Regions from separate parts of the Anabaena sp. CCY 0017 genome, predicted to be linked through region 1. Evidence: predicted binding sites of a transcription regulator. Region 1 holds the regulator's gene; the other holds the start of a gene.
What was found. The regulator NtcA, encoded in region 1, controls nitrogen genes in cyanobacteria. The targets are predictions, from matches to a motif close to TNTGTANNNNNNNNTACANA.
Positions count from the first base shown of each region.

Region 2: a site for NtcA is predicted at 1,858-1,877, ahead of ACM0OW_RS16645 (DUF3155 domain-containing protein). Genes of this name have one in related genera too.

Region 1 covers NZ_CAWUDG010000001.1:327,392-339,980, forward strand. The annotation lists gene ACM0OW_RS01420 (Rpn family recombination-promoting nuclease/putative transposase) at 1-383, shown strand, start outside; gene ACM0OW_RS01425 (SWIM zinc finger family protein) at 602-1,435, shown strand; gene argB (acetylglutamate kinase) at 1,665-2,558, shown strand; gene ACM0OW_RS01435 (hypothetical protein) at 2,579-3,133, opposite strand; gene ACM0OW_RS01440 (tetratricopeptide repeat protein) at 3,293-3,811, shown strand; gene ACM0OW_RS01445 (DUF3153 domain-containing protein) at 3,827-4,729, shown strand; gene pdxH (pyridoxamine 5'-phosphate oxidase) at 4,871-5,515, opposite strand; gene ACM0OW_RS01455 (DUF3146 family protein) at 5,603-5,866, shown strand; gene ACM0OW_RS01460 (pre-16S rRNA-processing nuclease YqgF) at 6,017-6,460, opposite strand; gene ACM0OW_RS01465 (DUF3084 domain-containing protein) at 6,500-7,906, opposite strand; gene ntcA (global nitrogen regulator NtcA) at 8,076-8,747, opposite strand; gene fabI (enoyl-ACP reductase FabI) at 9,123-9,899, shown strand; gene hisB (imidazoleglycerol-phosphate dehydratase HisB) at 9,994-10,617, shown strand; gene ACM0OW_RS01485 (ABC transporter ATP-binding protein) at 10,858-11,838, shown strand; gene ACM0OW_RS01490 (hypothetical protein) at 12,059-12,589, shown strand, end outside.
Region 2 covers NZ_CAWUDG010000014.1:27,251-39,839, reverse strand. The annotation lists gene ACM0OW_RS16655 (PadR family transcriptional regulator) at 212-559, shown strand; gene ACM0OW_RS16650 (cofactor assembly of complex C subunit B) at 614-1,147, shown strand; gene ACM0OW_RS16645 (DUF3155 domain-containing protein) at 1,512-1,829, opposite strand; gene ACM0OW_RS16640 (ATP-binding protein) at 2,094-3,431, shown strand; gene ACM0OW_RS16635 (S-layer homology domain-containing protein) at 3,538-4,779, opposite strand; gene ACM0OW_RS16630 (conjugal transfer protein TrbI) at 5,271-5,969, opposite strand; gene ACM0OW_RS16625 (AGE family epimerase/isomerase) at 6,135-7,304, opposite strand; gene ACM0OW_RS16620 (hypothetical protein) at 7,592-7,909, opposite strand; gene ACM0OW_RS16615 (3-deoxy-7-phosphoheptulonate synthase) at 8,195-9,238, opposite strand; gene ACM0OW_RS16610 (alpha-amylase family glycosyl hydrolase) at 9,523-11,181, opposite strand; gene ACM0OW_RS16605 (DUF1823 family protein) at 11,632-12,009, opposite strand; gene ACM0OW_RS16600 (acylphosphatase) at 12,223-12,525, shown strand.

The sequences.
Region 1 (12,589 bases):
TAAGGTTATTAGTTACCTTAAAATTAAATCCAGCTAAAATGCAATTGATATCAGGGTTCATTGACACGTATTTGAGATTGAATAAAATAGAAGAAGAGAAATTTCAAGCAGAAATAGGTATATTAATCAAGGAAGAGAAGGAGGAAGTTATGCAAATTGTCACAAGTTGGATGGAAGAAGGAATCGAGACAGGAATTGAAAGAGGCATTGAAAGAGAAAAAAACTTAATTATCAGGTTAATTAATAAAAAAATTGGACAAATTGAGGGAGACTTAGAAACCGAAATTAGGAGTTTAAATATAGAAGTTATTGAGGCTTTAGGAGAGGCAATATTTGATTTAAATACTGTAGAAGATTTGCAAGGTTGGTTAAATAATGTATAACAAATTTAGAATAGGTAGATATGGCTTGCTATAAGCCTTTTATTACTAGGATTTTGGTTGTATATAGCGGTTATCAGTTAAGTGAGATATAAGAGAACCCCACCCCCAACCCCCTCCCCGCAAGCGAGGAGGGGGCTATGATGTACTTGATTCAAGTGCATACCGCTATATCATTAGGATTTTGCTTGTATACCTGAGCCAATTTTTTGCATTTATTTATGAATAACGATACCTTACAAGCAAGTAGAGAATGGTGGTCACAAAAGTGGCTGGAGTTACTCGATTCTTATCGGTTTAAAAAGCGTTTGGAACGGGCGAGAAATTATTCTCGTCAGGGTAATGTTTTAAATATTGAGTTTAAAGGGGCAAAGGTTTTAGCTAGAGTTCAAGGTAGCGAACCTGAACCTTATAAGGTTTCTCTTTCTATTGACCATTTTAGTGAGGAAGAATGGGGTTATGTAATTGAAACTATGTCCCAAAGAGCCATTTTTGCGGCCAAGTTGTTAGCTGGGGAAATGCCGCAAAATATTGAGGAGGTGTTTACAGCCAATGGTTTGTCTTTGTTTCCGTTTACACTTTCTGATGTTCACAGTAAATGCTCTTGCCCTGATAAGGCCAATCCTTGTAAACATATTGGTGCAGTATACTATCAGTTAGGCGATCGCTTCAGTGAAGACCCATTTGTGCTGTTTCAATTACGTGGACGCACTAAAGAGCAAATTATCAGTGATTTACGTCAATTACGTGGTGCTAAGGTGGATGTGACAGCACCTGAAACACCTGAGACTAAACCACCGACTCAGCCATCATTGTCTGTAAATCTGGGTTCTTTTTGGGAATATCAGGAACCGCTAGAATCTTCTTTGGTAGTAATTGCGCCGTCGGGTAGCGAAACGGTATTAGATGTATTGGGGGCGATTCCTTTAGCCAAAACTGAAGAAAGTACAGTTAGTTCCACATCTGGCGATGTGGTGACTAAATATTTAGATACTGTTTATCAGCAGGTAAGTCAGCAAGCAATGTTAGTTGCGATGAATATGGGAGGCGGTTGATGGGATTGGGAGCATCTGGATTTTGTAGAAATCCTGAGAAAACCTCACCCCAACCCTCTCCTTAGTAAGGAGAGGGAGCCGGAGTCTGGAACCTTTTATAATCCTGTAATGGAAAACTGTCCTCGCAGCAAAGGAAGCCCCGGAGAAGAACCAGGAATTAGGAAAGATTGTTGCAGGTTCCAAATTCTTCTAAACTGACTAAATAAGTTTTAAATCTCAATAGCTCCTCGTGATGGATAACGATTCGGAATATATCAGGGAAACGGAAGCTACTCGTGTCCGTGTACTCAGTGAAGCCCTACCTTACATTCAACAATTTGTGGGTCGGACTGTTGTTGTCAAATATGGTGGTGCGGCTATGAAAGATAGCACCCTCAAAGACAAAGTAATGCGGGATATTGTCTTTTTATCCTGCGTTGGCTTGCGTCCCATTCTGGTACATGGTGGTGGACCGGAAATCAATAGTTGGTTAACTAAACTGGGTATTGAAGCACAATTTAAAAATGGTCTGCGTGTCACCGATGCGCCCACTATGGATGTGGTGGAGATGGTTTTGGTCGGCCGAGTCAATAAGGAAATTGTTTCGCTGATTAGCCGGGCTGGGGGTTTGGCTGTGGGACTTTGTGGTAAGGATGGTAACTTGATTACAGCCCGTCCCCAGGATCAAGAAGGTATCGGTTTTGTGGGCGAAGTCAGTGGTGTAAATATCAAAATTTTGGAAACCCTCTCCAGTAGCGGCTATATTCCGGTGGTGTCTAGTGTAGCTACTGATGAGAATGGTCAAGCTTATAATATTAACGCTGATACGGTAGCTGGGGAAATCGCCGCCGCTTTGGGTGCGGAAAAGTTAATTTTACTGACTGACACGCCAGGTATTCTCAAGGATTACAAAGACCCATCTAGCTTGATTCCGAAGGTAGATATTCGTCAAGCCCGTGAATTGATTGCCAATGGTATCGTTAGCGGTGGGATGATTCCAAAAGTGAATTGTTGTGTGCGATCGCTTGCCCAAGGCGTAAGTGCAGCACACATCATTGATGGTCGCATTCCCCACGCGTTACTCCTAGAAGTATTTACTGACGGTGGTATTGGTACGATGATCCTCGGTTCTCAATTCACTTAAAACGGTGATTAATCTGAGTTTTACCTGGGACAATTGAAAATCACCTGCGATATAGAGATACTACAAGAAGATTGCCCTGTGGATCTTACACGGTGACGATTCATTCTCACTTGCGATCGCCCTTTATATGATGTAGGTTGCCGTGAATTATGATTGAAAATCACTGGATTCACGAAGGTGGAGTTAGGAATTACGGGATTAATTAAGGTTGGATTAATTAACCCAGAATTACTACCCCGATTTGACCTAGGCCTAACCACAGGATAGGAGTGATAATCGCGATCGCTGTGCCGGGGAATTAACCTTCTCCTTGGATTTACAGGCCTAACCACAGGATAGGAGTGATAGTCGCGATCGCTGTGCCTCGGCATTAACCCTGTCGCTGGGTTTACAGGCATGGGGGTAGAAATCGGACTACCATAAATAAAAGAACCAACAGCAGGCTGCTGATTGATTCTCACAGTCTGATTAATGATGATGCGCTGGGCAGCAGCTGGGGTAATTGTAGCGCTGATTACAGAGCAAATTATTCCTATCCCTAGCCAATTAAGTTGTAAATGCTTGATTTTTAGCATATTTTTGCTCCTTGCATTTGATAACCTAAATTTTTATTCCGTAAATAGCCGCAGCTACTTGGTTAAAATTTTAAACGTTGATTAACTTCCATTGTATAAAGTTCTCCAAAAATTGCTGACATGGACAAATTCAAAGTAGTGCTGATTGGTGGGTAAAACGTGAGTACAGAAAGTTTAGAAATTGCCAGAAGTCGTTATCAGGCTGGAAAACTTAACTTTGAAAATGGGAAATATCGAGAAGCTGTGGAGAATCTGGAAAAAGCCAGCGCCCTGTTATCTCGAAATTCTCGCCTTGGGGGTGAAGTTCAAATTTGGCTGGTAACAGCTTATGAAGCAGCTGGAAAGACCGAAGAAGCGATCGCCCTTTGTCAACAACTCCAACGTCATCCTTTCCCAGAAACCAGCAAACAGGCAAAGGAGTTACTTTATATTTTAAAAGCCCCGAAACTCCAACGCCCCAGTGAGTGGATGACGGAAATCCCAGATTTAGGCACATTGTCTGATAATGATGCCAAAATTCGGGCATCTGGAAATTACGCAAAAGCTTCTCGTCAAGCACCTGCTGAACCAGAATTGGAAGACCTTAGCCAAGTGAATACCCAAGATAATCGCTTTATTGGGGTAGCACTAATTGTTATTGTGTTAACACTCTCGTACTTGGCTTGGTTGAGTTTTTAGTTTTTGGGAGATATGATGAATTATTCTATTTTCAGAAAGATTTTAGTGAGATTCACCAAAGCATTGAGTTTTGTGTTAATCAAAGTGGCATTATTCATCAAGCTAATCAGTCGGAATCTCATTCGTCGGATTTTTCCAATCAAAAATCCTATTTTGTGGCTGGTTCTGTTATCGTCACTGCTGCTAACTGGTTGTGTTGATTACGATGCCGGTGTTACCTTCAATAACTCAAATAGTGGCGAAATAGTACAGCATATTAAATTGGGTGAACGACTCACCAGTTTTAGTGGTGATTATGTATATGAATGGTTACACAGCATAGAACGTCGCACCCGTCAACTAGAAGGTAGAACACAACGGATTTCTCCAGAAGAAATTATTGTAAAAATTCCTTTTAGTAATGGTCAAGAGTTGCAAGAAAAATTCAATGACTTTTTCAACTCTCGGACTAATGAAAAATCTGAAACGTTGCAGAAAGCATCTGCATCAGAATTACCAAAAATTGAATCTAATTTACTGATCAATCAGAACAATTTTCTGCTGTTAGTGAGGAATCGCTTAATTTATGATTTAGACTTGCGATCCCTTTCCTTAATTGCCAGCAAAGGTAACGTCTTATCTGACACTGGCTCAATTCTTGATCTAGAGTTTAGCTTAAAAACCCCTTGGGGAGCTAGAAATATTCAACGAACTGAAACTGCTATCCCACCGCAAAAGCAAGGTAAGCAATTAGTATGGCAGATCAAACCCGGTGAACTCAACCACATAGAAGTAGTATTTTGGCTACCTAGTCCCCTCGGTATTGGTGGTTTGTTAATTATCCTGTTCATCTGGGGAGGAATTTATCTGAGATATACTTTTATGCCAGATCCCAGAGTTCAGTTTGCGCCTGATCCCAAAGTAGCAGCTACGGAGTAAGCCGGGGTGAAAAGGTAGGGTGTGTTATGGACGTTAGTCCTAACGCACCGATAATTTAGGATGGTGCGTTGCGCTACGCGACAACACACCCTACTTCTAAAATTGCAAATCCAAAATCCAAAATTCAAAATCCAAAATTGTTCATGGTGACAAGCGCTCAATTTTCCAATTGTGATTATCCCTGCGAGTATACAGCAAGCGATCGTGCAGACGACTGGAACGACCTTGCCAAAACTCAATTTCTCTGGGGATGACTCGGTAGCCTCCCCAATGAGGTGGACGAGGAACTTCCTGATTTTTATATTTGTCCTGAAATTCTTGCAATTGTCGTTCTAAAACTTCCCTCCCAACAATTACCTGACTTTGATTAGAAGCCCACGCACCTAAACGACTATTGGGCGGACGCATTTCAAAATAACTATCAGATTGTTCTGGGGAAATCTTCTCAACTGTCCCCACAATTCTGACTTGACGTTCCAATTCCGCCCACCAAAAAACTAAAGCTGCTTGAGGATTTGCTGCTAGTTCTTGTCCTTTATGACTGTTGTAATTAGTGAACAAAACAAAGCCCCGTTCATCGAAATCTTTCAGTAACACCATTCGGGCGGAAGGCTGGCCATCTGGTGTAGCAGTAGCCAGAGTCATCGCATTAGGTTCAGGAAGTTGGGCTGCTAGTGCTTGTTCAAACCATTTTTTAAACTGAATAAACGGATTAGGGTTAATTTCGGTTTCAGTCAAACCTTCCAAGGTGTAATCTTTGCGAAGGTCAGCTACGGTCTTGTCCATGTCAATTTGTATATTTTAGATAAGTTTGGTAAATAAAAGAAGTAGCCTATTTATTTGGCTGTTATCCCACACGTGACATAAAGCATTGTGAGTGCCAAACGTCTGCCAGAAACTACCGCCCATGTCAGAATTATCCGTCAATCGTGGCAACTCGGCTTTCTTGAGGGGGAAGTAAGTGCGGGTAGCTTCGAGTGGCATTTTAAATGGCATTTTCGCCGAGGAGAACTGTCTGTGAAGCCTTCCCAAGGTCGCGCCCTGATTAAAGAACCTCTTGGTCGTTTCTTAGAACAACAAGATTATCAGCTAGAACCTGGGGGAGATTATGCTTTTACTATTAGGGCAGAACTTTAGTCATCAGTTATCATTTATAGCAACCGCTAAGGTGGTTAGAACATTGTTGATTGCTGAAAGTCTTGATGTAGGGGCGGGTTTACAGATATGCTCGATTACTAATAATAATTTTCATCAACCCGCCCCTACTTGGTTTCTACTCAGCACTCCCTACTCAACACTCGTAGTTAGGCGATTTAAGTATCTTTCTATTAAGAGGAGGGCAACTATGTCGTCTATGGGTCGTGGTGGCTGTCTCATGCCCTGTGGTAAGAGTTTTGTTAGTCCTTTGGGTGGATACATCTGCCAGTAGCGATCGCGTGCTTCTAAGGTGCTGTAACGCTCATCTACTAAAATTATACTTAGCTGCTCTACTAATGCCTCTCGCAGTTGCTGTTTCCACTGTTTAGAGGTGGTTTGATTACCCATGACTAATAAGGAAACGGGAAACTGTTGACGCAGGGTTTCAATGGTGGCGATCGCTTTTTGTGCCGTCACGACTTGGTGATAGTACAATTGTCTATCTAGTCCCATGATGGCTAAACCACATTTATCTTTACCGGGATCGAAGCCTAAGATGACTGGTTGTGTTGGTGAAAATTCACTAAAAGTCATAAAAAATACACTTAAATTGTCTGGTATTATGTTTATTTTTTAAGTGCTAAAAACAACTACACCGTTAAAAATTGCCAATAGCTTGATTCTTAAAGGGCCGGATGTATAAGTATCCTCTCTAGCGATCGCTTTGATTTCTAATGGTTGATCATACTGTCTTAATTGTAAGAAAAAGCGTAAATGAGTCCCTTCTCTTAACAAACCCTCGACAATTCCGGCATTCCGCGCCCGAAATTCCGAAGCAGAAATCACCAAATCGAGTCTTTGCGATAGCTGATAAGGTGTCATAGTTTTGGGATCAGCAGTAGTTGTCGCTAGTACCTCACCTTCGGAAAATACCAGTTGATTTCTGGCTGCATCCGCAAAAAATTCTATCTGGTTTTCGCCTCTGACATAATTACCAGCAGAGAAGATTCGCACCACATACTCTCTACCATCGTTGATTTGCTGGCTGATTTGCTCTATCCTTTCCTGGGTAACGCGCAATAGTTCTTTATTTGTCGGATTTTCCCCCGGTTCAGTTAATTGAATATTGGCATTCTGGTTAGCTATTTGCAAAAGTTGTATAACTGCTTGACGAGCTGCACTGGCTTGATTGACACGAACCACGTTCGCAGCCAAAACTTGATTGCGAACCAGTGCCAGCTTACCTAGACGCAGGTCACGGTATGACTGATAAAATTGTTCCAGCCTTGCTACTTCTTGTTCTAAATAATTCTGTTGTTTTTCCAATTCTTTGAGGCGAGATTCCCTTGTGGCGATGACTTGTTCTCGCGCCGCAATTTCTTGATTGCGTTTTTTGATTAGTCCATCCAATTGGGCAATTTGGCGATCGCGCTGGTTAATAGCTGTTTTAGCTTCGTCAATGGCTGTTTTAGCTTCCGCATAAAGTCTTTGCCGTTCTGCCCTCAGTTCTTCAATCGCCCCCTGCAATGTCTCTCTCTCGTCGTAAACGCTTTGCAGTTCAGTTAAGGCTTTTTGATACTGACTGACTACTTCACCTAACTGCTTTTGGGTACGTTGAAGCTGATTTTGTGTTGCTTCTTGTTTGGCATTAGCCGCTTGCAAGGATTTATTAATTACCTGTAAGTCTTGCTGTGCCTGAGTTTTTTCAATTCTAGCTGTGCTTAATTCAGTCTCTATCTGACCTTTCTCAGTTTCCGCAATTTTGAGCTGTTCCCGCTTTTCTCTGAGGTCTTTTTGAATATCTTCTAGCTGAAATACCCCTTGGCGCAATCCTTCATCAGCCGCAAATAAGATCCCTAATGTTGATGCCGATATCAATCCACCTGTAAAGATTGTTACCAATACAGCCGTTTTTTTAGGGCGAAGGTTAAACAGTGAGAGGCGTGCTTTGCCAACTCGTGTGCCAATGCGATCGCCCACGGTGGCAATTACGCCCCCCAAAATTAACATTGCTGCTATAAGGATGTACCCGGTGGTCATCTTCAGCTACCAAAATGCTTCCAGATACAACCTACTACTTTCATACATTATCTTGTGAAGGGTGGAATTTTGGCAATAGCTGAAACTACTCACGATTTGAGATTTACCTCCAGCTATGGTTGTCAGCTTCAACAACACAACACGTGCCACTCCACCTCCCCAATTGATTTTAAGTGAACTGCTTACTTAAGGTAACAGGTTTATGCACGGTAATCTTCTTTTTGTGGATAGAAATCATCTGTTTCTCACGCAAGTCTCCTAGTAACCTAGTTACGGTGACACGAGTAGAACCAATTGCTTCTGCGATCGCCTGATGAGATAGCTTCAGATCAATCGTAATCCCATCGGCACAAGGAACCCCAAAATCACGACAAAGAATTAACAGAAAACTCACCAATCTCGAACCCATATCACGGTGCGCCAGGGTTTCAATCATCATCTCTGTTTGTAGAATCCGCGAAGAAAGGCCTCGCAGCATCAACATCGATAATTCTGGATTTTCCTTAAACGCTTGCTCAACTTGTTCAATTGGTGCTGACAACAACTCTACAGGCGTAAATGCCACCGCATGATAGAATCTATCTGACTTATTTCCCGTCAGTAATGACAACACACCAAAAACACTATTTTCCCGCAGCAGTGCTACCGTTATTTCCTCTCCTGCCTCATACACCCTGGAAAGTTTCACAGCACCCTTCAAAAGAAAATAAACTCGTTCAGCAGGATCGCCGGGAAAAAATATTGTTTTATTGCGTTCAAACGTTTCTACAACTGGAGGAAATGCCCCCGTTGCCATCTGGCGAAATACATTTGCTAGGGCTTTATCTTGTGTCACGATCATCTCCCTTCCCCTACCCAATGCCGGAAAAACAAAAACTGATTACCTAAGAATACACCTGAAAAATCAATAAAGCACCGTCAACCTTTCTGTACATTCCTATACTCAAAGCCACAAGTTCACAGTTATTTGTTCATAATGATACATAATTTTTGATGTTTTTCGCGAGTAGTTGTTATAAGTTCTTGCACATTTGTAGTCATCAGGTTTTTTACCAAAAATTTCACGATATCTTGAGAATATCTTCAGGATTATCTGGAGAAACTTTTCAAAAAACAGTCTCCCTAATCATCATTTTTACAAAAAATGTGCAGAACCAAGACAAACTCGCCTCAGATTCTAGTATGCTCCTAATGATTGATCACATTCATAATTTATATGCTGAATCTGACTGGAAAAAATGCCTTAGTTACAGGGATTGCTAACAACCGCTCCATAGCCTGGGGGATTGCTCAACAACTGCACAAAGCCGGAGCTAACTTGGGTATTACCTACTTGCCAGATGAGCGAGGCAAGATGGAGAAAAAAGTGGCGGAGTTGGTAGAACCTCTTAACCCCAGCCTATTTGTTCCCTGTAATGTCCAAGATGACGCACAGATTGAATCTACCTTTGCAGCCATTAAGGATAAGTGGGGCAAATTGGACATTCTCATTCACTGTTTAGCCTTCGCCAACAGAGACGATTTGACTGGTGGTTTTAGCCAAACCTCCCGTTCTGGTTTCAAAACCGCTTTAGAAATCAGCACTTACTCTCTGGTGCAGTTAAGTGGTGCAGCCAAACCTCTGATGACAGAAGGTGGTAGCATCATCACTTTGACATATTTGGGTGGCGTGAAAGCAATTCCTAACTACAACGTTATGGGAGTAGCTAAAGCCGGATTAGAATCTAGTGTACGTTATTTGGCTGCTGAACTGGGGCCAAATAACATTCGGGTAAATGCCATTTCCGCCGGTCCGATACGCACATTAGCCTCTTCAGCAGTGGGCGGAATTTTAGATATGATTCACCATGTAGAAGAAGTAGCTCCCCTGCGACGCACTGTGACGCAGCAAGAAGTAGGTAATACTGCTGCCTTCTTATCTAGCGATTTAGCCAGTGGTATTACAGGACAAGTTTTATACGTAGATGCAGGCTATGAAATAATGGGAATGTAGTCATTAGTCATTTGTCATTGGGAAGTTACCGTCTTCTCCCCCCTGCTCCCTGCCCCCCTGCCTTTTCCCCTCCCACTCCCCACTCCCCTTTACTATGCAAACAAGCGAACGCCTGAATTCGACTCAAACTGCTCGCATTGCCTCTGTTCATCGCACCACTGGCGAAACTGATATAAAAGTTACGATCAACTTAGATGGTACAGGCATCTGCACAGCAGCCACCGGGATTCCGTTTTTGGATCATATGTTGCATCAGATTTGCTCCCACGGGCTGATTGATTTAAATGTCCAAGCCCAGGGAGACTGGGAAATTGATGACCACCACACCAATGAAGATGTGGGTATCACTTTAGGACAGGCTTTTAGTCAAGCTCTAGGTAACAGAAAAGGTATCGTTCGGTTTGGGAATTTTCTCGCCCCATTAGATGAAGCTTTAGTGCAAGTGGCGCTGGACTTTTCTGGCAGACCTCATCTCAGCTATGGTTTGTCAATTCCTACCCAGCGAGTGGGAACCTATGACACCCAGCTAGTACGGGAATTTTTTGTCGCGTTGGTCAACCATAGCCAAATGACACTACACATTCGTCAACTGGATGGCATTAACTCCCATCATATTATTGAGGCGACATTTAAAGCTTTTGCGAGGGCTACCCGCATGGCGGTGGAAATTGACCCGCGTCGTGCTGGTACAATTCCCAGTTCTAAGGGTATTCTATAGAATGTCAAGGTTAAAGAAACCACTGAGTTACTCAATTTGTGATTATTGTCAAACTTAGTGGTGTATGGAAGTGCTGAGTGGGTAGGGGCGGGTTTTGGCAGTGAGTCTGTAATCCGTAGAAATCCTTGGTAAACCCGCCCGTACAGGAATGGGGAGTGCTGAGTATAAACCCAGCTAATTCAAGGACTTCCAGCAATCAACACTGACATAATCGCCTTGGCAGTTGTTATAATTGTGGCTATGAAGTCTGGTGTAAATATCCCTGATACTCAACTAAATACTATTGATAACCCGCCAGTAGTCCTAACTGCTGATTTGCGTAAAGTTTATCGCACGGGTTTTTGGCTGAATCAAAAAATTGTCTCTCTCAAAAGCTGTTCGGTTCAGGTCTACAAAGGCGAAACCTTTGGGTTATTAGGGCCAAATGGGGCTGGCAAAACTACGCTTTTAAAACTGTTATTGGGAATTATCCGCCCCAGTTCGGGTAAGGGTTTATTATTGGGTCAGCCATTAGGCGATCGCTCTACGAAGCAACTTATTGGCTACCTCCCAGAAAATCCCTATTTATATGACTATCTCACTGGGTGGGAATTTCTCCAGCTAGCGGCGGGTTTATTTCAGATTCCTCAAAGCTTGCAACGCGATCGCATTCCCCAATTACTAGAATTAGTGGGTTTATCCCTAACTGATGCCCGCAAAAAGCCGATGCGTCGCTATTCTAAAGGAATGTTACAGCGTGTCGGCATGGCACAGGCGCTGATTAATGATCCTGAACTAATCTTTCTCGACGAACCCATGTCTGGTTTAGATCCTATCGGACGCTACCAAATGCGGGAAATTATCTTATCGTTAAAAGCCGCAGGTAAAACCATTTTTTTCAATAGCCATGTTTTGAGTGAAGTCGAACAAATTTGCGATCGCGTCGCTATCCTCTCTCAAGGTGAAATAATTTGTTCTGGTTCTCTGAATGAACTATTAGGTAGTGACAACACATACCATATCAAAGGACGAGGTGGTGACTCCGAAGTTCTGAAACAGTGGATACCTAATCTAGCTTTTGAGGGTGATGGTACTTGGCAAGGCACACTCCAAGAAGATTACTATGATTTCCTTGCTAGTGTCCGTTTGATGAACGGACAAATAATTTCTATGAACTTAGCTCGCAGTTCCTTAGAAGATTTTTTTATGCAACAGTTACACCACAATAAATCTGTTCATTAGAATTACGTAGAAAAATCGCATATTTGGGGTTGATCAAGGGATACGTAAGTAAGTCAGCGCCGAATAAACGAAACGCTGTGCGGAATCATCTCATCTGCGCTTGATTACTTAATTACACCTGGATAACTCCATCCCTGAATCCCCCAGAAAGAAGATAAAGCAAGACTTTCTCTGGGGTGCAGCTAGAGTTGTCCTACTTCTAGCATTGGAGAAAGACAAAATGTTGCGTTCACAATTCACTAAAATTACTACGTTGGCTCTAAGTGTTATTACTTTTAGCTATATTTCTAACTTATCAATCAATCAACAAGGGCTGAAAATGCCATCGGCTCAAGCAGCTACCGCCCACTGTGGCCCTAGTGACAATCAAGCAGGAACTGCGGCCACGAAGTTTTTCTTATTTCCTTATTATGAAACCTTTGATCCTGCGTGTAAGCAGCATGATATTTGTTATGGCACATTGACGCAAACAGCTAAAACAAAAGAACAGTGCGAAACAGAATTTCGCAAGGATCTTTACAAGATTTGTGAAGATCGCTCTCTTTGGCAAAAAGTCAGCCAGGATGTGTTTGGCTATGTCACTAATCCTAAACTGTTTGTAACTCAGATTGGCTTGACTGGGCCTTGTAAGCGTCAGGCGGATTATGCTTATTGGGCAGTGAGTCGATTGGGTGAAACAGCTTTGGGTGATCAAGCCCTTCACAGCCTGAAAGTTGTCGGCGTGAGGGCTAATCGCATCTATGATCGCTGG
Region 2 (12,589 bases), on a different contig from region 1:
ACTTGGGTAGGAACGTAGTATTTTGCGCTCCTAAAACTTGCAAATTCGTCCCGCGACTCTAGGCGCGTGGGGAAGCCTTGTAATGTTTACCCTGGGAAAACCCTGCCAAAGTAGCCAGATATAACTGCTTATTTTGTAGTAGCACTATATACTGTCTACCAGGATTGTAGATACCACTATTACCAGGCATTTATTAGCCATTCACTAAACCATGAAACTTGAGGATATATATCAATTTTTTGAGAATCCTCCGCCAACTTATCTCTGTCAGGAACTAGCTATTTGCTACATTTTGTATAATTTATTACAAGGTGAGTCCTACGGAACTGAGTTGATCCAGCGATTGGAAACTGAATACCCTACCTATCGACTTTCGGATACAGTACTTTATAGTGCGATTAAATTTCTCGAAGACGAAAGGGCGATTAATGGGTATTGGAAGAAGCTCGAAGGGCGAGGTCGCCCCAGACGGATGTACCAAGTTTCTCCAGAATGGCAAGAAAGATCACAACATTTGGCGCAACTTTGGCAAGATTACACAAAGGGGAGAGCAAATTAATGAATAATTGATCATAAATAAGTCTACTCCTATGAAAACAATAACAATTTAGTTATGGATACTGCAATTGTGCCATCTACGTTGCTGCTCACCTTGTTGTTATCAGTTGGTCTGTTTTTCTTTATTCGGGCTTCCACCAAAGACCGGATCACAAAAGCACAACTGGTATCTGAACAAGATGAGGCTGCTTTAATGCCGAAAGTTAAGGAGTATTTTCGCTCCCGTGCTTACCAAGTAGCAGCAATAGACCGAGAAAAAAATCAAGTCACCTTTGAAGGCTTTGTTCAACCTAGCTGGTTTTTAGCTGTGTTTTTAACACTGCTGGCCTTTGGGGGTATGGCCTGTCTAGCGTTGGTTTTAGCGATGCTTTTTCCTGATTTCGGTACTTTGTTTATCGGATTGGTAATACTGTCACCTTTGAGTGGTCTGTTTTATTGGAAAAAATCCGGAAGATTTGAGAAGGTATCTTTCCAAATAGAGTCCCCAAACCAGGGTGAATTAAGCTCTGCAAGTAAAATTACCGTAATTGCCCATAGAGATGAACTCATGGAGTTACAGAAAGCTTTACAGTTGAAATCTGCTGATTGAGATGAGGGAGGAGGACAAAATTGGCGAATACATAAGTTTTCCCTACGACATGGCATCGTAGGGAAAAGATTATATTTGCTTACAGAGCCTCTTGGGCAATCCATTGGAGGAGAGCGCAACTCAACTCTCACTTGCGGATGCATTTTGCTCTATCTGACTCCCCTCTGCATCATTTGACTAGAAATCAATTCATACAAACCAACGTGGTTTGAGAAGAAGCTGACTTTTTCATGAAGTCCAATTAACTGGGCTTGATATATTGGCAAATCATTCACAAACTTAAAAAAAACGAAAACTTTGCATAAACTGAGCAACTTTACCAGTTAAATGATTGTCAGAAGCCATATTCGATCACCATTTAGATTCATCGGCTAGCCACAGCCAATGGTTCTAAACCTGCTGGAGATTCTAATGTCCGCAGGCTGGGAAACAAGAAATGGTTTTCTTCTACGTATTGAGCGCCAAACAAACCCTTCTCTGCCCAGAAATAACGGTCTGTAGTGTGTTCATTTCGCTTTACAAGTAGCAATGCTGGTGGCGCAATCCCTTCAGCTTGAATGAATTTTCTCGCTGCTGTCACAGGTTTTTCTTCGCCACTTTCGATGCTATATTGAGGCACATGCTCTAGAATGCGTCGTCCTTCTTGGCGACGGCGACTTTTCCGCTTACGTCTTCTTGCCAACCTATTTTCCTCCTCTTTCAAGCTATAGATTGTAGTTATAGCTACAAAATCCGTCGCAATTATATAAGTTCTAGTTCAAAATATCAATAGTTCTTAAACTTTTGATACAGAAAAATAATATTGGAAATTTGTAAAGCATATAATCCCCCGGTGCAAACCATTACTGCAAAGATTTAGTTAAGCTTTATTCAAAGAGTGAGCAAAAATAAAGCGACTTTCTTCTATCTTCCCTTAAATTCTGTGATCCTGAGCAAAAGCTAAAAAATGTTAATGTCTGCCAGTTCAGATTTTGTGGCTCTATGCCGAGAGCAAATAGCACTGCTAACCCAAGGACTGGGAGCATCTTTAAGTGTCGTTTACTTAACACAAGAGTTGGTGGATGCTCCTGCTGGTGAGGCCAAACTAATTCCTGTGGTCGTTTATCCCGAAACAGCAGTATTACGACCAGGGGAAGATATCACAGAAGCAACAGTTGGGGATGTTTTGGTTTTACCTCAGCAACAGAGTAAGTTATTGACAGCCGGGACGGAATCACCGATTTCATCACAGGACACCAGAAAAACAGATGCTGAACAACCAGATTTCCCGGAGGAATCTCGGCTCAGTGGCAACCAAATTGTGCTACCTCTGATTCATGAAGGTGTGATGATGGGGCTATTGGTGACAGGTAGAGAGGACAGGGCATGGAATGAAAAAGAGCAAAGCGAAATTCAAAAGATAGCCCAGACTTTGGCGATTGCCTGTATTCTAGATCAACGTCGAGCTTGGTTACAGCATCAGCTACATCAACAACAAATTATCCAAGAACAGCAGCGAGATTTGCTCGATAACCTTCTGCACCAATTTCGTAACCCCCTGACAGCAATTAGAACCTTTGGCAAACTGCTATTAAAACGACTGCGAGCAGGTGATCAGAATCGAGATGTGGGAGCGAATATTGTCCGGGAAAGCGATCGCCTCGAAGAATTGCTGCAACAGTTTGATCAAGTCATTGACTGGACAGAGGCTGATTTAGCGCCTTTGACATTGCCTGAAAATGAAGTATTTGTAGAAGCAACTGTAGAAAAAGCACCCAAACCAGCCCTATTGTTGCCGGGAACGGGCGATAAAGAAACGGATTGCTTTGTCATTGATTTATTAACACCATTATTAGTGTCAGCTCAAGCCATAGCACAGGAACGTCATCTTAAACTCGAAACAGAAATCCCTCGGAATTTGCCTCTTGTACAAGCCAATATCAAAGCTTTGCAAGAAGTATTCAGCAATATTATTGATAATGCCTTAAAGTACACTCCTCCAGGCGGCAAAATTTTTATTCAGGTAGGGCAACAAAAAGCTCATTTTCAAGGAATTGCCATTAGTAATACTGGATCGGGAATTCCCCCAGAAGATTTAGCACATTTGGGAGAACGCCATTATCGAGGAGTACAAGCGCAAACTGAAATTCCTGGTAGTGGTTTGGGGCTAGCGATCGCTAAACAATTAATACAACAAATGCAGGGCGAAATTGAAATTTTCAGCCCTGCAATTAATTCAAATATGTCTTCAGCCGATGCACCGGGAACTACTTTTATAATTTGGTTGCCTATGAAGAGGCAATAGGGATGAAGGATTGGTTCGTAGGGGCGGGTTGAGCAATATCCTCGTTGATATTGAATCATATCTATAAACCCGCCCTAGCCAATACCCAATACCCAATGACCAACGACTATTTCACTGAAACCAGCAAGTTTTGGTTGATTGTCATTTGTAAATCGGTATCAGGTGCGATTGTGATTAAGTCAACGCTGTTTCTACCAAAGAACAGACCAATTAAACTACCGATAGCTGCACCACCGAGGACTTCTTCTGTAGCGATAGCGCGATCGCCTGTGACAGCAGATACCGCAGCCGCCGCACCAGCACCTAATACAGTATTCCGGATAATTGTACTGGTGCTAGTACCCTTTCTAATAGTTTCCGTTTTCGTAATCACTTCGGAAGAAGCGTTAATCTGATACTCTTCACCTGTAGTCAAAAGTAGTTTTTCAGCAACGAATTGAGAACCACCTTGAGCAGGTTGGAGTTTACCAATAACTTGACTACCAGCCGGAATGACTACTCTTCCTTCTTGAGTAACTACATTTTGGTCTACTGTCAGAGTCAAAGGTGCTGTTTCATCTTTCGTTACCAGAATTTTTTCTGCCTGATCATACTTCACAGGAATAGCAGTTCCTTGGGGAATGGTTACAGATACAGGTGTGGGTGTAGTCGGTTGCAGGGCGACGATATAAGGCGAACTAATGGCTGAAGCTTGATTAGAACTCACCAACGCCTGATAGATAAACGCAGCTACCTGTGCGCGTGTAGCTGTTGCTGTGGGATTCAAGAACTGAACGTTAGGATAGTTCACCACAATTCGCCGTTCAGCCGCCGCAGCGATGGGACTACGCGCCCAGTCAGCAATATTAAAGCTATCACTGAAAGCTTGCAGAGTAGTTTGGGTATTAGCCGTGGGAGAATAATTTAAACCGTTGGCTAAAGAAACCAAAACCTGTTGACGGGGAATATTCTGGTTAGGCTCGAAGCGATTACCGGGATATCCTGATAAGAAACCAATGGTATAAGATTGTCGAATCGCATTAGATGCCCAAAAATTACTAGGGACATCTACAAAATTGATTGCTTGCCGTTGCGATGATTTTTGGAAAGCATTATTAATCATCGCCGCAAATTGAGCGCGGGTTACTGCCTCTTCCGGGCGGAACCTACCATCAGGAAAACCAGCAATCACTCCTCGCTGTGACAATTGTTGAATGAACTGTGCTGCCCAATAGTTAGATGGAACATCAGAAAATGTGGTTTGAGCTAAAGATGGTGAAGCATTAACAAAGGGTGCTATAGCACCTATTGTGAAGCTCAAAGTCATAAGTGCAGCAGTTCTAGATTGTCCACGACTTAAATTAAACATTGTTTTTTACTCCAATTAATTTATTTTTTTCTCTTACTTACTCAGACAATTTACACAATTAAAAGTTCCTAAAATGTTTCTTTTTAATTCAGTGATTTTGTCATGTTTAGTAATTTGGACATTTGATATTTATACGGTTAAAAATTCATAATTCCATGATTACTAGCAACAGCAAGCGAAAACGAACCTATATATTTACGGAGACGCTATAGCAATAAAAATAGTTGCAATAGAATGAAATATTTTTTACTCTTTCTTTATGAGTATTCAACTAGCTGAGATATGTGTCCTTGGGTATAGACAGGGATAGAAACTCAAAAACTGTAATTTTCACCTTTAATGCTTGTTTTTTTCTCCCAAAGGGAGACGCTGCGCGAACAGTCCGCAGAGTGTTAAAAATGGCTAGAAAAGATGAAGCGATCGCCTACTATAGTTACAGTGGCGATCGCTCATGGGAGATAATTAAAGTCACGGCGGTAATATAGTGAAGCTTAGAAGCGATCTCGATCTATAACTAAATTAGAATTAAGTGCCAGTCTCAAATCCTGTTCTGGTCTTAAAACGAAGACTTCAACTTCTTTTTTCCGTAGCAGTACACTGGCTAAAGCACCAGCAGCTGCACCACCAAGAGGTTCTAAAATTTCAATTCTGCGATTACCTGTAATTAATGAAATTGCCGTAGCAGCACCAGCAGTAATAGCCGCATCTGTTAAAATTCTGCTGCTATCATTTTTACTAATTTTTTCAGTTCTGGTGACAGTCTGAGAAGAAGCATTAATTGATTGGCGACGGCCAGAGGAAAAAATTAATTCCCGTGCCACGAAGCGTACACCTCTGACATTGTTATTATCTCTGTTTCCGTCGTTGAAATATACAGGTTCTAGCTGTCCTAAAACTTCTGTATTTCTGGGAATTAAAATATTTCTCTGATTATCGGTGATGTCGTTAGATATTTTCAATGTCAAATCTAAGGTTTCCCCACGACTAACAACAACTTTATCTTTGTCGTGTGTCACAGGAAAACTGACATTAGCGTTAGCAGGAATAGTTACTGTGCGCGATCGCGATTGGTTAATATTATACTGAGCGTGAGCAGGAGCAAAGACAATCATCGGAGCCACAGCAGTAGTAGTAATTGCCATTGCCATGAGTGCGGCGGTTCTAGATTTCCATTGGTAAAGAGTAGTCATGATGAAACTTGCACTTTATGTCTGTAGTGTATGATCTGACGGGAATTTACAGTGATTGTTTCTGATTATTAGCAAACGTGACTATAGTCATAGCAACGCAAGGCAAAAGTCAAAAAGCCTATAAAAACCCATTTTAGAAATTTAGGTTAGTTTTTGGGCAAACATTCAAGTCAACGCCTCAAACTGCTGCCAGCAAAGATATAATGCACGAGGTACATGAAAACAGCCTTTCCATTTACCACCTTTGAGATTTAATAACACTTCCCCACGCCGATTTAGGTAGCCGAACCATTCGCCATATTCTGGGTCTACAAAATGCGACCAAGTATAATTGTGCATCTTTTCATACCATTCCCAACACACATCACGCCCCGTCAGACGATAGGCCATCGCTAATGCTACCAAAGACTCTAAATGCACCCACCATAACTTTTGATCCCATTCCAGTTGCTGTGGCGGATGACCATCTGCATCCATAAAGTAATATAACCCGCCGTACTCAGCATCCCAAGCAAAATTGAGGATATTTAGCACCACATCAACCGCTTGATTAATAGTCTTAATATCCTTTGTCCGGTTGGCGATATCCATAATAAACCACATGGCTTCGATACCGTGGCCAGGATTAATTAACCGCCCTTCAAATGAATCAATGTGGGAACCATCAGGGGCAACATTTTCGGACATCAGACCCCGTTTCTGGTCGAGAAAATCCGTCATCACTTCTTGAACAGTCCTAGCCAGAACATTTTCCAGGGTTTCACTGGGTAGCAACCATTCCATTTCTAGAGTCAGATTGGCTAAAATCATTGGTACAGCCAAGGATTTCATCGGGCGTGTACCGGGATAAGTTTTATTATATTTACCTTTAGGATTATCCTGACGACGCAATACATTATTGTAAGCTTGCATTGCCACATCCTTAGCCCAATCTTCTCCAGAAGCCAAGGCATATTTGCTAAATGCCATCGCGGCAAAGCAATCAGAAAATATATTGTAGGGTTCGACCAGTGGCTGACCTTCACGCGTTAAGGCAAAATACCAATTACCGTCACCATCTCTGCCATGTTGGGCGAGAAAATCAGCCCCATTTTTCGCAATTTTTAACCATTTTTCGCGCTTTTCTACCTGGCTATACATCTGAGAGAAAGTCCAGATTTGGCGATTTTGCAACCAGATAAATTTATCGGTGTCGTAGACCTGACCCTCTTGATTAAGACAGGTAAAATAGCCGCCTTGCTGCCAGTCGAGAGAATTTTTTTCCCAAAATGGAAGTACGTCATTGAGGAGCGTGTTTTTATAAAGTTCAGTCAGTGTTTTAAAGTCGTACCCCATAATTTTCTGCCAAAACCAACAACTTAATTATCATTTTATTGTCTATGTAGCGGTTATATCTGGCGAAAATTTAGAGTGGTGCGCTAGTCTGCTGCCTAACACACCCTACTGGCGTGACAAGCCTAAAACAGTGCATGATGTTTCTCTTGTGGAACAGGCATCTTGACTGTTATGGGGGAACCGGTAGCCCACCCCACAATATTTATGCTTATACACAAAATTAGCTGTGTCACACCGTACAAACTATAAACTCTTAAACCTTAGTTGAATTTAAGACTGACCGAAAACTACTGTAAGGAATTCCCCGCTTGACACAGCATTTCTCCTAGTCGCTGCACCTTTGAGGCCACATCACCAGTAGCGTTAGCAGCTGCACTTTGAGTGTCTTCGCCCAAATCAACCAGCATTTCTGCAATGGATTCAGCATCCCCACTGAGAAGTGCTTCTTTCAGTTCTGCCAAGTCTTCAGACAGGTCAGTTCCTGAAAGTTGTTGTTGCCAAGTATTGATAATAGCCATCGCCTGGTCGGTAGGGATGGAACTGAGGTCTCTTTGTAAAGCAGAGATGGTGGTATCTATGTCAACGTTTTGAATTGCATCAGCCATAAGAAACTCCTATGTTGAGTGGATCTCGATAATCCACAATGGATTACTACCTGACCTCATTCTTCTCAAAATGAAGACTTAAGTCCTCAGCCTAGAGTTATGTTCTCAAAGTTAGAGAATCGTCAAAACTTCACTTTATATTAAGTCAACTGAGCGAATTAATTAGTCTGAGAAGACAATTAGTTGATATGCAGACTGCTAAGAAGAATCAATACACGCTTGTGTACACCATAGCTCCTTGCGGGGAGGTTTGAATATGGGTTGCAATCAAGTCCTGACTACGAACTAACTTAGTTTTTGGTAAGCAGCCAAAATACTTTTTTCGGTTTCATCCCAACTGATGCATTTATCGGTGACAGAAACACCATACTTTAATTCTTCTCGCTTACCAGACATCGGTTGATTGCCTTCATACAAATTTGATTCCAGCATGACACCGACTATTGATGTATTACCATCAACTATTTGTTGAATGACATTTTCTAATACAGTTGGTTGTAGCGTATAATCTTTATTGGTATTTCCGTGACTACAGTCAATCACAATTCTCGGTGGTAAATTAGCCTCTTTTAATTTTTCTTCTACAAGTTGGACATTTACTGCTTCAAAGTTAGGCTGACTACCACCCCGGAGGATCACGTGACCATAGGGATTTCCCTTAGTTTCAAACACACTCACTTGTCCCTTATGATTAATACCGAGGAAATTGTGAGAGCTTTTAGCTGATTGTAAAGCATTTAAAGCTACTTGAATATTACCATCAGTCCCATTCTTAAAACCAACCGGCATGGAAAGACCACTAGCCATTTCACGATGGGTTTGTGATTCCGTAGTGCGTGCGCCAATGGCAGACCATGTAATCAATTCACTAAGATATTGAGGTATAATTGGGTCTAGTGCTTCTGTACCAGCAGGTAAACCCAACTCTGCTATTTTGATCAGTAGGTTACGTGCAGTTAATAAACCTTTTTCTACATGGAAAGAATCATCCATATCTGGATCATTAATCAATCCTTTCCATCCTACAGTAGTTCTGGGTTTTTCAAAGTACACCCTCATAATTAGTAGCAGTTTATCCTTTACCCGTTCAGCCAGAACTTTCAACCTCTGGGAATATTCCAGCGCTGCGTGTGTATCATGAATTGAGCATGGACCAACCACAATAAATTTTCTGCTATCTTGAAAATCTAGGATATTTTTGATTTCCTGTCTATGTTGCAAAACAGTATGTTCAGCCTCTTTAGTTAAAGGCAACTTTGATTTTACTTCATTGGGTGTTAATAATACGTGAGAGTTCTTGATGTTAGTATTAAATAATTTATTGTGCATAAAGCCGAATTTGTGATTTTTGCTATTCCACTGAGGAATGAGGTTAATATACTATTTTAAATCATAAGTACAACACAAACTTATAGATTTTTTGAATGCAACCATTTCAATAACGGTGGATATCCAATTGTTGTGTTTTCATAACTTAAAAAGGGGACAATATGCCCCCTTTCCTGTATTATAGCGATTTCCAGTACAATAGGTACTACAAGAATTATTCAACCACTGGTAAATAGAGTTACTGTAATACTTAGTAGCTTACGAAACCCAAACGACAAATTTGATTACTGCCAGACAAACACTTTAGCTTCGTATGGTCCTAAGTCAGTAATCATCCCATCATCATTAGCCTCAACTTGATAATTGCCTGTCCATTCATGCCATGTACCACCACAGGGGAAATTAGGGATGTGATAACTACTCAGGAAGTTTTCTGAAAAATTGGCTACAACAACAACACGAGAACCTTCTTCGTTCCAGCGACTATAAGCTAGTACCTTCGCTTCTAGGTTTTCGTGAATAAAATCAATATTTTCTGTGTAGAGGGCGTGACTATTTTTACGCAGATGAATCAACCCCTTGTAGTATTCAAATAAGTGATGATTTAGATCATTACCTAGCAGCGACCATTCGATTTTGGATGATTCAGGTTGTTTGGGTTTGTATTCACCAAACTCTTCTCCCATCCAAATTAAAGGTACACCAACAGATGTCATGAGAATAGCTGCTGCTAATTTAGCTCTGTTAAAGCCTTCTTCCTCAAAAATCTGCCGATTAGCCAGTTCCAGCATAGTCCGTTCATGGTCGTGGTTAGTCAGATAATTCACCACATTGGTTGTACCCATAAAGCCTTGACGTTTACCATCAATTACATCTTTGAGGCTTTCTAAATCAAAAGTATCGCCACAAATATGCACTGTAATTGTATGACGGAAGCTGTCGTGCCAACAACCATCCATTGGTCCATCTATATTGGTGATACTGGTAGTTTCGGGGATGTGTTCGGCAATGTTATAAAAACTTCTACTACCAGCAGTATTTTTGGCTTCTTCCACAATCCAATGCATGAAATCATAGTTAGCAATCTGTCTGGCTGCATCGTAGCGAATACCATCTATATGATATTCTGTAATCCAAAAACGAATTGTATCACCAATAAACTTTCGGGCTGGGTAAGTGTCTAAAATTTCGTCGTAATGTTCGTAATTAAATTCAGGCCCCCAATTATTTTCAGGGTCACGTGGAGAATGGTGATACCAGTAATCATGATCAATTTGAGTTAATGGACTGGAAGCTTCTGAGTGGTTATATATACCATCCATAATTACCCGAATGCCTCTACCATGACATTCATCAATTAACTGCTTTAACTCAATAGTAGAACCATAACTAGATTCGGTCGCAAAGAAATAACAAGGATTATAACCCCAGCTATAATTTCCCGGATATTCTTTGATTGGCATCAACTCAACGGCGTTGATTCCTAATTCACACAAATAATCTAACTTTTCAATGACGTGTTTATATTTTCCTCTCGCGTGTCGGTCATCTTCACCACCGGAAAAATCACCAACGTGCAGTTCATAAATTACTAATTCATGATCAGCCGGTAGAGGTTTATCATCATGTTTCCAAACGTAAGTATCAACAATTCTTTCTCCATCTTTTATTCTGACAATTCCGTGATTTTCACCACTTTCTCCATTAATATCAGTGGCGTAAGGATCTATCACATCAACCCATTGTTCCGGTTCAAAAAACCATGAATTTGACTGAATTCTGAATTTATATTCATAGATGCCATCTTCTAGTTCAACAGTTGTCCGAAAATAGCCATCCTCGCCCCTTTTCATGGAGATTTCCTGCCCATCAGAAAAGGAGCCAATTAATGCGGCTCCTTTGTTGTAAGGTGCAAATAAATTAAATTCAATGGGTGCTGTCATACAATTGTGTTGATTAAAAAATGTAGATGTGAATATCTTCTAAATTATTAATCAATTTGCAAACCAGTCTTTAGAGATATTTATATAACTGCTTCATCTATCTGAAGTTAGATTCTCTTAGATAAAAATGGGTTGTTTATCGAGTATTAACTGCTAAGATGACTCATGATTAAATTATATAGCAATTCGATTTAATTCTTCTAGGACTTACGCATAATCTACGTTTTCTTGGCGTTCTTGGCGGCTTGGCGGTTCGATAAATCAAGATTTTTGGCAATTGTTGCGTAAGTCCTGTCTTCAAATAAGTTGTATAGGTAGAAAATAGGTGCCAGCCAAGCAGTAATCCAGGACTACTGAGTTTTGTTGAAATAAACTAGGAGTCCTATGCTATACTGTTAACTGTCATTGGGAATAAAGATTTAAAATCAGTTTTTCTTTTACCTGCCAAATTTACTCAATTTTGCCAGTAGTTTCCTGCAAATAACTTAATAACCAATTTGCGGCTGTGGCTCTACGAGTTTGTCGCGGTCCAAACTCACCAATTTTATAACCTTTAAAACCTAATTTTTCTTTCGCTATTTGTTTATTTTCTTTAGGAATAGAACGAGTTAATTTGACTGTTGCTGGGCGACTATCAATAAAATCAGGTGGTTCTGGATACTCATCTCGCCATTCTGATGAAACTTCGCTATTATCCCATTTGCCCGTTGAAGAGTCATAGCAATAGCCTAAATAGTGCCATACTAATTGATTGACTGTGGCATCATCAATTTGCTCATTAAAAATTGCCCAGATTGTTTCTGTATTCAGTGGTGGTAAGTTAGACATAAGCAATTAAACTTTTACAAGTTACAAAAAAATAAATTGGATATTGGTAAGCTGTTGATCTGACTGTGGTCAACTTTTACAGATAAGGATGATTTTATCTCTTTCTACAACTACTGAAAAATTTATCCGCCAAAACTAAAAGTGTTTGAGTAAAAAATTCGGTTGTGCGTCCACAAAACAGGTAGACTGGAAATTGTAAAGCATTGACAATCTATGCAGAATCCTACATCACTGCCCAAGATAGTCCGCGCCCATGTATTGATTTCCGGTCGAGTACAAGGGGTAGGCTATCGCTATGCGACTGTCGATACAGCTAGCCAGTTGGGATTAACTGGTTGGGTGCGGAATCTCCCTGATAACAGTGTGGAGGCAGTTTTTGAAGGGGCGCGGGTGGTTGTCGAAGAGATGGTTCGCTGGTGTCATAGTGGCCCACCTGCTGCGGTGGTGAAAGATGTTGTGGTTGAGTATGAAAAGCCTGAAGGTTTGCGGGGGTTTGAAGTTAAACGCTTTGAATAGCCATTTTCTGTTTCGCTTTGCTTCTAGATAAGGGTGCAAAATGACTACCCCACAAGATTTCTGA